DNA from 2 places in the Streptomyces sp. IBSBF 3136 genome. Region 1 is predicted to be linked to the other one. Evidence: riboswitches for the same ligand, from Rfam matches in the RefSeq annotation. Region 1 holds a riboswitch; the other holds the start of a gene.
The links. Region 1 has a riboswitch for cobalamin ahead of V7E45_RS04350 (CbtB domain-containing protein). Riboswitches for the same ligand answer to the same signal wherever they lie in the genome.

Region 1 (5,557 bases):
GCGCCGGGGCGAACCGAGAGTCGAGGTAGGGCGCCCCGACGGTCTCGAAGGGCTGGGTGGTGCCGCGGCCCTCCGAGAGGTTCGTGCCCTCGAACAGGCAGGTGCCGGGGTAGACGGCGGCGGTGGCGGGCGTAGGGATGTTGGGTGAGGGCGCGACCCAGGGCAGGCCGGTGGCCGCCGCGTCCATGGCCCGCCGCCAGCCGGTGGCCTCGATCACCGTCAGGTCGACGGGGCCGCCCGCCGCTTCGGGCACGGCGGAGGTGTTGAGGTGGCGGGCGAGTTCACCGCAGGTGAGGCCGTGCCGGACGGGGATAGGGGCGCGTCCGACAAAGCTGGCCAGGGCCGGGTCGAGCTGCGGGCCCTCGCTGACGAGTCCGCCGAGCGGGTTCGGCCGGTCGGCGACCACGAACCGTACGCCCGTACGGGCCGCCGAGACCATCAGGTCGAACATGGTCCACACGTAGGTGTAAAACCTGGCCCCGATGTCCTGGAGGTCGTACACCAGGGCGTCGACGCCGCTGTCGATCAGCAGTTTGTCGAGGACTTCGCCGCCGCACCGGTAGGTGTCGAGGACGGGCAGGCCGGTGCCGGGGTCAGGCTGGGCCGCCTCGCTCGCGCCGGCCTGGGCCGACCCGTGCAGCCCGTGCTCGGGACCGAACAGGGCGACCAGGCGCGCACCGGCGTCGAGCAGCGCGGGCGCGGCGGGACGCAGGTCGGGCAGCACACCGGTGTGGTTGGTCACCAGCCCGAGCCGGCCGGGCCCGGCGAGCCCGGGCGACGCGTGCAGACGCGCGATCCCGGGTGTCACCGCGACCCGGCCGTCCGTGCTCATCCTTCGCCCCCGTCTGCCGGTGACCTCTCGAACCACTCGAAGCGGTGCTCGGAAATGTACTGGTACGTCCAGTGATTTCCGAGCAACCGGTGGTTCGTGCCGGGGGTCGCCGTCAGGAGGTTCCGGTCAGCCGACCCGCAGGGTCAGGGCCGCGGTGTGCAGCTTGCCGCCGGTGCGGAACTGGAGGAAGAGGCGCCAGTCGCCGGCCGTGGGCAGGTCCGCGTGGAAGGACAACCCCGGGCCCCCGTGGTCGCCGTGGGCGGTGGTGGTGGGGTGGAGGTGGGCGAAGGCCGCGTCGCCCCGGTGGAAGGCGGTCAGGTGGGCGTAGGTGTCCAGGTAGGGCTGGAGATCGGTGACGGGCTTGCCGTCCTTGGTGATGCGCACGGCCAGCGGGTGGGGCATGCCGGCCATGGGCTCGCCGGACACGGTGACGGTGTAGCCGTCGACCCGGGTCGAGTGCGCCGCCGGGGGCAGCGCGGCCGAGGTGGCCTCGCCGGGGACGGTGACGGTCCGGCTGAGGACGAAGTCCTCGCCCTCGCCGCTTCCACCGCCGGGGGTGAAGGAGGCGAACATGCGCCAGGAGCCCGGGGCCAGGGCGGCCGGCTCGGCCGTCCACGTGCCGTCGGGGGCCATCGTGGGATGGAGGTGCTGGAAGCCCGTCAGGTCGGAGCGGACGGCGTAGAAGTGCATGCGCTTGGTCTGCTCGGGGGCGAAGCGGGTGACGGCCTTGCCGTCCGGGCCCGTGATCGTGAACCGGTACGGAGCCGCCCTGCCGGCCTTCAGGGTGGCGTCGGGGCTGGTGAAGCGGTAGCCCTCGACGCTGTCGGTCAGTCCGTCGCCGGTGACGGACCGCCCCATGCCGGGCATGCCGCTCATGGAGGAGCCGTGACCGGCAGGGGTGGTCGGCGACGCGCTGCCGCCGTGGTGCATGCCGGGCATGGACGAGTCGTGGGACGAGTCCGCGGACGAGCCGCACGCTGCCAGGGCGAGCGTCAGGGCGGCCGCGGCACCTGCCGCCGTGAGGGCCCGCTTGCGTGGGGTGGGTCGGGTGGAAGCGATCATCGTTGTTCGAGGTTCCCTCCGGGTGGCGCACCACGCGGGGTGCGCGATGTGGGCAGGACCGTGCGTCCGGAAGACCCGCCGGCGGCGGGTTCCGGTGCGGTCCGCTCACGTCCTCGCGACGCACACCTGGAGCAGGAGACGGCGCCCACTCGGTGGGCCGCGCCGCCGGGTCCCGTCGGGGTCCCACGCCCAGCGCAGGCCCCGGGCCGCGAGCGCCGCGAGCGCGATCACGCCGACGAGGGGCGCCAGGGGCACCGGGATGCCGCCCGGGGCGGGAACGGCGACGCACAGCGTCCCGCTGTGACTCGCGCCGGGCCCGGCGGCCTGGGGCCGGGCGGCGTCCGGCCGCGGCGGCGTCGTCCGCTCGGACATGGCCGGAACGGTGTGACTCACGTCGGCCGTGACAGCCATGCCCATGGCGCCGTGACAGCCGCCCGCCGCGGTCGCGGGGGCTCCGTGCATGAGGAAGAGACCGAACAGGAGCGCGCACACGGCCCAGAGCCGGGTGATGCCCGGCTGGCGTGCGGGTGTGCTGCCGCGCATGGTCGCGCGTCCTCCGTTCCCTGCGGTCTCCCAAAGAGGCGGGCGCCCCCGAAGACCATACCCCATACCCGCTAGGGGTACCGGTCACTCGTCTCCGAGACGACCGAAGGCTGCTCGGCGCGGTCGCCGACGACTCGAGCAAGTCGTAGGACGGACAACGGAGTTTGTCCGTGTCTCGCGCCTGCTTTCCTGGTTGACTGGTCATGACCGCCGGACTGCGACTTAATGTCGGCATGAAGTCAACCGACGCCGAAGACGACCTGAGCATCGGGGGTCTCGCCGGCCGCTACGCCCTGGCCACACACGTCCTGCGGCACTGGGAGGCGAGAGGACTGCTGGCACCGGCCCGTGACCAGGCGGGGCGGCGGCGCTTCACGGCCGCCGACGTCACCCGGGTCGCCGTGATCCTGAGGGCCAAGGAAGCCGGTCTGCCGCTCGAGACCATCCGCTCCCTGACCTCCACCGGTGACCCGGAAGCCCGGCACGCGGTACTGAAGCGGGAGGCGGAAGCCCTGCGGCAGCGGATCGCCGCGGCCCAGGCGTCCCTCGAACTCATCGAGTGCGCACTGCGGTGCGACCACGACGACTTCACCCAGTGCCCGCACTACCGGCAGACGATCACCGAACGCGTCGGCGGCGACTGAGCACACGGCCCGGCCCCGACCGCTTCGGTGGTCGGGGCCAGGCCGTACGGCGCCCTCAGCGGGGAACCGGTGTCGCTCCCGCCTCGGTGCCCGCGGACGGGCGCGAGCTCGCCTGCCGGGCGGTCCTCGGGACGAGTACCCGCTCGGCCAGCGGCCCGAAGACGAGCCCGAAGGCCGTCCACAAGGTCAGCTGGATGGTCAGGGCCGCCAGCCGGAACTGCCAGAGCAGGGTGGCCGAGAAGTCCTTCGGGACCTCGTTGACGGTCGGCAGGAACGCGTACGCCAACCCGGCCGCCAGGACGAAGAACGCCCCCGCGGCCAGCGTCGCGTTCCAGTTGCCCAGGCGCGGTGCGAGACGCTTGCCGAGCATCACGGTGGCGATCGCCAGCAGCACGCTGAGCAGCATCATGAGGAAGTACAGGGTGGTGCGCTCGCCGATGGTGTCGGGGTCGCCCACGGAGGGCGGGTTGGCCGGGTACTTCAGGAACGGCACGACATAGACCGTGAGCAGGCCGGCCGCGGCCAGGAGCAGCGCGCTCGCGCGCGGCCCGAAGCGGCCGATGCGGCCCAGCGCGAAGCAGAACGCGAGGGCGGCGATGCCGCCGAACGCGACCCCGTAGACGAGGACGCCGGTGGCCAGGCCACCGGTGGACTGCATCGTGCGGCTCACGACTTCCATGCCGTGTTCGTGGGAGTGCGCCTCTTCGTAGGCGATGGCCGAGTCGACACGCGGCTCACCGAGGAAGTAGGCGACGACGAGGGCGAGCAGGCCCGCGGCGAGTCCCGCGAGCATGCCACGCACCAGCAGATTTCGGACAGTTGCCGAGTTCATGGACGGACCTGGTCCGGGTGCCGTCAGTGGCAGGGGAAGCCGAGCAGGTGGCGGGCGTCGTGCACCCACTCGTGGACGTCCGTGCCGGACATCACCGAGGTGGCGCCCTGCTCGGCGCCGACGAAGTAGAGCAGGACGAGCATCAGGATGCCGAAGAAGACCGCCCAGGGGGCGATCGCGCCGATCGGCAGCTTGGCGGGGGTGGCGGTGGGGACTGTGGTCGGCTGGGCGACGGACTGCGCCATGGCAGAACCTCCTGGGGAACTCGCGTCCCGTCTCGGTGGTGCACAGGACAACGGGGGCGGGTCTGACTTGCCCGGCCCGCACCGCGAGCGGCGTGGGCGAGGCATACAGTGGCGCGACCGTGCCGGATTCCCACCGGCTTCCGCGTTCCGTCATCTATTTCGCCCAGAAGGTACCGCGAAGCGGAGGCACGGCCAAGAGCGCACGGGGGGCTCGCAGGCGCTCCCCGGGCGTCCTCGCCTTCCGATTCCCTGTGGTTGCAGGGCCGTCGACCGCGAAAGTGAGCACGTGACCAGCCGAGTGATCTTGATCTCACCAGCGATGAGCGCGGCGCTGCGCGAGGCCCGCTTCGACGACGGGTGCCCTCTGGAGGACGGCGGCGCGGCCCGGGCCCGTTCCGCCGCGGGGGTGCTCCCGCGGGCCGCGCGTGCGCTGGCGGCTCCGGGTGCGCGCTGCCGGCAGACCGCCTCGGCGCTCGGTCTCGACGCGGAGGACGCGCCCGAGCTGGCCGGTCTCGACGTGGGCCGCTGGCGGGGCCGGACACTCGCCGAGGTGAGCGCCGCCGAGCCGGAGGCGGTGGCCGGGTGGCTGTCCGACCCTGCGGCGGCACCGCACGGCGGGGAGTCGGTGCGGGGGTTGTGCGAGCGGATCGCGGCCTGGATGGCGGAGGCGGCGCGGTTGTCCGGCCGTACCGTCGCGGTGGTCGAACCGGACGTCGTACGAGCGGTGACCGTCCGGGCGCTGGGAGCACCCGAGGCGGCCTTCTGGCGGATCGACGTACCGCCGTTGCACGCGGTCGAGTTCAGCGGCCGCGCGGGCCGCTGGAACCTGACTCCCGGCAGGCCCCTCGACCGGCAGCACGACCACTGAGCGAGCGCGTACGGCGGTCGGCGGTCGGCGGCCACTCGGCATGAGCGGCGGCCACCGCCCCGGTCCGCCTCAGCTGCCGCCCACGCCCAGCGCTGCCAGCAGGACGAGTACCAGGGTCGCGGCGCCCAGCAGGCCGTGGGCGGCCACCACGGGGACCGGCAGGTGCCGTTCCGCCGGGGTGGTCTCCTCTCCGCCGGCGGGGGTGGCGGTGCGGTACACCGGCACCCAGCGGGCGAACATCGCGAAGCCGAGCAGGGCGACGGCGACGAGGACGCCGAAGGACGTCCAGGCCAGGGCCGACCGGTCAGCGGCGAGGTAGACGATCCACACGACCAGCCCGGCCGCCGCGAGCAGGAAGTGCCCGAAGACGAGCGGAGCCGGGAAGCGGGTCGTCCCGGTCCGCTGCTGCCGCAGGCCGCCGCGGGAGATCCAGCGGGCCAGGAGCACGAATCCGCCGAGGGCGGTGACCACCCAGGCGGCGAGAGCGGCGACGTCCATGTCGTCCTCCAGGGTTGCGGGGTACGGGATTTC
Region 2 (5,557 bases), on a different contig from region 1:
CCGTGGCCACCAGCGCGTCGGTCTTCGCCAGCAGCTCGTACAGCCCGCCGTCCGCGCCGCGCAGCGAACCGCAGTACACGGGCAGGGCGTTGGCGCCCTTCGCCTCGATCGCGGCGCACAGGGTGTCCACGAAGCCGGTGTTGCCGCTCAGTTCGTGCGCGCGGTAGAACAGCACGCCCACGGTGGGCCGGCCCTCGCGCAGCTCGTACGTCCCGTGCACGCCGTACTCCGGCATGTCCTGCGGCTCCTCGAACCCCTCGCCGGTCAGCAGCACGGTGTCGGAGAGGAACCGCGCCAGCTCGGCCAGGTTCGCGGGACCGCCCTCGACCAGGTACCGCAGCGCCTCCGCCACCACACCGGCCGGGACCGACGACTCGGCCATCAGCTCGGCGTCCGGCACGCTCTCGCCGCCCAGCAGCACGGTCGGCACACCGGACGCCTTCAGGGCGGCCAGCCCGTCCTCCCACGCCCGCTTGCCGCCCAGCAGCCGGACGACGGCGAGGTCGGCGCCGTCGAGCAGCCGGGGCAGCTCCCCGGCCACGTCGACGCGGGTCGGGTTGCCGATGCGGTAGTCCGCGCCGGAGGCCCGGGCCGCCAGCAGGTCCGTGTCGGCGGTCGACAACAACAACACAGTGCTCATGCGGGCGCTCCCGGTGGAATGAAAGGCAGTCCTTGCGGCGCGCCCGACTCGATGAGCCGCCACAGCGCGTCCGTGTCCGCGTGCTGTTCGATCAGGTCGCCGAGCCGGTCGAGCTGCTCCTCGCGCAGCGCGGCGAACGAGGTGTCGGGGGCCGGCACGAAGCGGCGCCCCGCGGCGGCCGCGACCTCGCGCAGGAAGGCCCGCCGGAAGCCGTCCGACTCCAGCGAGCCGTGCCAGTGCGTGCCCCAGGTCGCTCCGACCCGGCAGCCGTCCAGGAAGGCGTCCCCGCCCAGGACCTCGGCCACCCCGTGGTGGATCTCGTAGCCCTCGACCCGTTCGCCCAGGGCCTCGCCGGTGGGCCGGGTCAGGGTCTTCTCCCGGGCGAACCGCACCCGCACCGGCAGCAGTCCGAGCCCGGGGACCTCTCCGGCCCGCGACTCGACCTCGTCCTCGATGTGCTCGCCGAGGATCTGGAAGCCGCCGCAGATGCCGAGGGTCGGCCGTCCCTCGGCGGCCCGTGCGCGCAGCGCGTCGGCGAGGCCGCGCTCCCGCAGCCACGCGAGGGCCCGCACGGTCCCGCGGGTGCCCGGGACCACCACCAGGTCGGCGTCGGCGAGTTCCTCGGGCCGGTCCACGAACCGCACCACGACGCCCGGTTCGGCGGCCAGCGCGTCCACGTCGGTGAAGTTGGACATGAGCGGGATCGCGCACACGGCGACGCGCAGCACGTCCTCGCCGACCGGGGGAGCGACGGTGGACTCCCGGACGGTGCCGCGCAGCGACACCCGCAGTCCGTCCTCCTCGTCGATGCCGAGCCCGTGCCGGAAGGGCAGCACGCCGTACGTCCGCCGTCCGGTGAGGTCCCGGAGCATGTCGAGGCCCGGCTCCAGCAGGCCGACGTCGCCCCGGAACTTGTTCACCAGGAACCCGGCGACCAGTTCCTGGTCCGCCGGGGAGAGCAGGGCGACGGTGCCGAAGAAGGAGGCGAAGACGCCCCCGCGGTCGATGTCGCCCACCACCAGCACGGGCAGCCCGGCGCCCCGTGCGATGCCCATGTTGACGATGTCGGTGCGCCGCAGATTGATCTCGGCCGGGCTTCCCGCCCCCTCACAGATCACCGCGTCATACGTGCCCCGCAACTCGGCCAGACAGTCCAGCACCGTGCCCAGCAGCCGCTGTTGGCGCCCGCCGTGGTAGCCGCGGGCGCTCAGCTCGCCCACCGGCCTGCCCAGCAGCACCACTTGGCTGCTCTGTTCGCCGCCCGGCTTCAGCAGCACGGGGTTCATCTGCGCGGTCGGCTCGATCCGGCAGGCCTGGGCCTGCATGGCCTGCGCCCGCCCGATCTCCGCGCCCTCGCGCGTCACGAACGAGTTCAGGGACATGTTCTGCGCCTTGAACGGCGCCACCTTCACGCCCTGGCGCACCAGCCAGCGGCAGATACCGGCCGTCACGACGCTCTTGCCGGCGTCGGAGGTGGTGCCGGCGACGAGGAGACCACCGTTCACTTGCCACGTCCCTTCACGAGGAGGCGCGCGGCGACGGTGACGCCGAGCGCGAGCAGGCCGACCCGGCGGGAGAGCCGTACGGCCCGGTCGATGTCGGTGACCCGGACGGCCCGCCCGGACCCCCCGTTCAGCACGGGCCGGTGCTCCACCCGGCCGCCGTAGGACAGCGTCCCGCCGAGGCGCAGCCCCAGGGCGCCCGCGAAGGACGCCTCCACCGGACCGGCGTTGGGGCTCGGGTGCCGATGGGCGTCGGCCTTCCAGGCCCGCAGGGCGCCGCGGGGGTCGGGACCGGCCGCGGCGGCGAGCACGGCGGTCAGCCGCGCGCCCGGCCAGCCGGCGACGTCGTCGAGGCGGGCGGAGGCCCAGCCGAAGCGCAGGTGGCGGGGGGACCTGTGACCCACCATCGCGTCCAGGGTGTTGACGGCCCGGAAGCCGAGCAGCCCGGGCACCCCGGCCACGGCACCCCACACCAGGGCGCCGACGACGGCGTCGGAGGTGTTCTCGGCGACCGACTCGACCACGGCCCGGGCGATCCCGTCGGCGTCCAGCGCCTGCGGGTCGCGGCCGCACAGGTGCGGCAGCCGCGCGCGGGCGGCCGGCAGGTCACCGGACTCCAGGGCGTGGCCGACGGCCCGGGCCTCCCGGGCGAGCGAAGTGCCCCCGACGACGGCCCAGGTGGCGGCCGCGGTCAGCGCGACGCCGGCGGCGGGGGAGCGGTGTACGGCGCGTTCGGCGAGCGTTCCGAGCGCGACAGCGGCTCCGGCGCACACGCCGGTGTGCAGCGCGCCCCACCCGCGGTGGTCGCGCCACAGCACCCGTTCCACGGCCCCGGCGGCCCGCCCGAACGCGGCGACCGGATGGCCCCGGCGCGGATCGCCGAGGAGCAGGTCGCCGAGGAGGCCGGCGGCGGCGCCGTACGCGTAACGGCGATCGGCACCCATCGGGTCAGCCGGTCGTCAGGGCAGGCGGGGTCCGGTGGGTGAACGTCGGTCGGCAGCCGCGCATGGCGATATGTCCTCACTCAGGGTGTCCGCGCCCTGGTTCGACGAGACCGGCGGTGAGAGTTCCTGGCTCCCGGGGATGACCTCCCCGGTGACAGTGGCGGGACCGCGCCGGATTCGCACCGGCTTCCTCTTCTGCCGCCGTACTTGGCCTGGGCAGTCCACCACGCGCCCGGAAGGGCCGTCAACTTGCCTTTGACCTGCGCGGGGAGAGTGTGCTGAGGCCCACACCGGCAAGGGCAGGGCAGCCGAAAGGCCCCCCGCCGGAGAGTTCCGGCGGGGGGCCTTTCGAACGGTGCGTCAGGGCTTGACGACGATCAGGTAGATGCCGTAGGCCACCGCGGCCGCGCACGCCGCGAAGCAGACGTACGCGCCGGTGGCGGCGAGCGCCGCCGAGCCGCCCTGCGCGGTGGCCTTCTCGCGCCGGGCCAGGCCGTTGATGCCGAGGGTGAACAGGGCCACCAGGCCCACCGCGAACGCGAGGCTGACGCCGAAGACGGAGCCGATGGCCGCCCAGTCGATCTTCATGGGTTGCTTCCTTCAGTACCGGGTGCTCGGGGTCAGACCGTTGCGGCCGGCGGGACCGCCGGGGTCACGGGCTCGGTCGGGACCGGGGCCGGGATCGTGGCCGTGAGGTCCTCGGTGACGGTGCCGGTGGGCGGCGGGGTCACCATGGCGATCGCGGTGGTCACCACGCCGGGCGGCTCCTCGGCCGTGTCGGCGACGACGCTGGTGTGGTCCACGACCTCGCGCCGGGAGTACTTCCAGATCGCGGCGCTGGCGGCGACCAGGAAGACGGCGACGATCGCGGTGCCCCAGTCGCCGAGGTCCGTGACGTACTCGGCGAGCGCGCCGACCAGCGCGGCGGCCGGGAGGGTGAGCACCCAGGCGATGAGCATGCGCGTCGCGGTGGACCAGCGGACCACACCGCCCTTGCGGCCCAGGCCCGTGCCCATGACCGAGCCGGAGACCACGTGGGTGGTGGAGAGGGAGAAGCCGAGGTGCGAGGAGGCCAGGATGGCGGTGGCCGCGCTGGTCTGGGCGGCGAAGCCCTGACGCGGCTCCAGGTCGGTCAGGCCGGTGCCCATGGTGCGGATGATGCGCCAGCCGCCGATGTAGGTGCCGAGCGCGATGGCCAGGCCCGCGGAGAGGATCACCCAGGTGGGAGGGTTGGAGCCCGGCGAGACGGCACCGCCCGCGATCAGTGCCAGGGTGATGATGCCCATGGTCTTCTGCGCGTCGTTGGTGCCGTGCGCGAGGGAGACCAGGCCGGCGGAGGCGATCTGGCCGGCGCGGTAACCCTTGCGGGTGGCCTCGCCGTCCGCCTTGTCGCCGAGGGCGTAGGAGAAGCGGGTGGAGAGCATGGCCGCCAGACCCGCCACCACCGGGGCGGCGACCGCCGGCAGCAGCACCTTGGTGACCAGGACGTCACCGTGGACCGCGCCGAGGCCGGCGGAGGCGACGGTGGCGCCGATCAGGCCGCCCATCAGGGCGTGCGAGGAACTGGAGGGCAGTCCCACCAGCCAGGTCAGCAGGTTCCAGAGGATCGCGCCGACCAGGGCGGCGAAGATGACCTCGGGACGGATGCCGGTCTCGTCGACGAGACCTTTGGAGATCGTGTTGGCGACCTCCACCGAGAGGAAGGCGCCTACAAGGTTGAGCGCGGCGGACATGGCCACCGCGACCTTGGGCTTGAGCGCGCCGGTCGAGATGGTCGTGGCCATCGCGTTGGCGGTGTCGTGGAAACCGTTCGTGAAATCGAACGCGAGTGCGGTTACCACCACAATCGCGAGGATCAGCGAGAAGCTTTCCATTTACCCAGGCAATCGTTCGAGGTCGTTGGCTGTTGGACCGTAGGCAATCTGGGTGAACGGAAGGTGAACTGAGGCGGGCGTGGCGGTGTCCGTGGGAGAGGTTCCGGATGACGTTCGCCCCGACGCCCCAACCGCCCCTTGGCTACCAGCCGCGCGCGAAGGCCCGCAGCATGCCCGGCGGCCCGTGAAAGAGATTCTGGTCACCCGGCAGGCCGCCCCGGACGCCGTACTGCCAGAAGGTCCAGTCCGTCCATCCGCCGGGCAGCGATCCGGGGTCCGACGTGCCGTGACGGGCGATCCACAGTGCGTGGTCGGCGGCGAAGGCGCGCGTGTCACCGGTGCACGCGTCCCACCAGTCGGCGGTGGTGTAGATGACCGGCCGGCGGCCGGTCTCGCGCGCCACCTCGTCGCTGAAGGACCGGATCCAGCGGACCATCCGCTTCCACCCCAGCCCGTAGCAGCGGTGCTTCCGGTTGTACGGGTTGTACTCGATGTCGAGCGCGGGCGGCAGCGTCCAGCCGTCCGCACGCCAGTCGCCGCCGTGCCGCACGAAGTACGACGCCTGCGTGGCGCCCGAGGAGCGGTCCGGGCGCGCGA

Region 2: linked by a shared signal. The riboswitch ahead of V7E45_RS06965 (cobalamin biosynthesis protein) and the one ahead of V7E45_RS04350 (CbtB domain-containing protein) in region 1 are both predicted to bind cobalamin.

What each region holds. Positions count from the first base shown of each region.
Region 1 is NZ_JAJSZC010000012.1:2,820-8,376, reverse strand. It holds gene V7E45_RS04375 (exo-beta-N-acetylmuramidase NamZ family protein) at 1-832, opposite strand, end outside; gene V7E45_RS04370 (hypothetical protein) at 959-1,894, opposite strand; gene V7E45_RS04365 (DUF6153 family protein) at 2,000-2,437, opposite strand; gene V7E45_RS04360 (MerR family transcriptional regulator) at 2,671-3,081, shown strand; gene V7E45_RS04355 (CbtA family protein) at 3,137-3,913, opposite strand; gene V7E45_RS04350 (CbtB domain-containing protein) at 3,937-4,158, opposite strand; cobalamin riboswitch at 4,197-4,340, opposite strand; gene V7E45_RS04345 (histidine phosphatase family protein) at 4,445-5,026, shown strand; gene V7E45_RS04340 (hypothetical protein) at 5,096-5,524, opposite strand.
Region 2 is NZ_JAJSZC010000020.1:24,564-30,120, forward strand. It holds gene cobN (cobaltochelatase subunit CobN) at 1-640, opposite strand, end outside; gene V7E45_RS06960 (cobyric acid synthase) at 637-2,145, opposite strand; gene V7E45_RS06965 (cobalamin biosynthesis protein) at 2,142-3,086, opposite strand; cobalamin riboswitch at 3,188-3,327, opposite strand; gene V7E45_RS06970 (hypothetical protein) at 3,447-3,674, opposite strand; gene V7E45_RS06975 (inorganic phosphate transporter) at 3,707-4,960, opposite strand; gene V7E45_RS06980 (GH25 family lysozyme) at 5,103-5,557, opposite strand, start outside.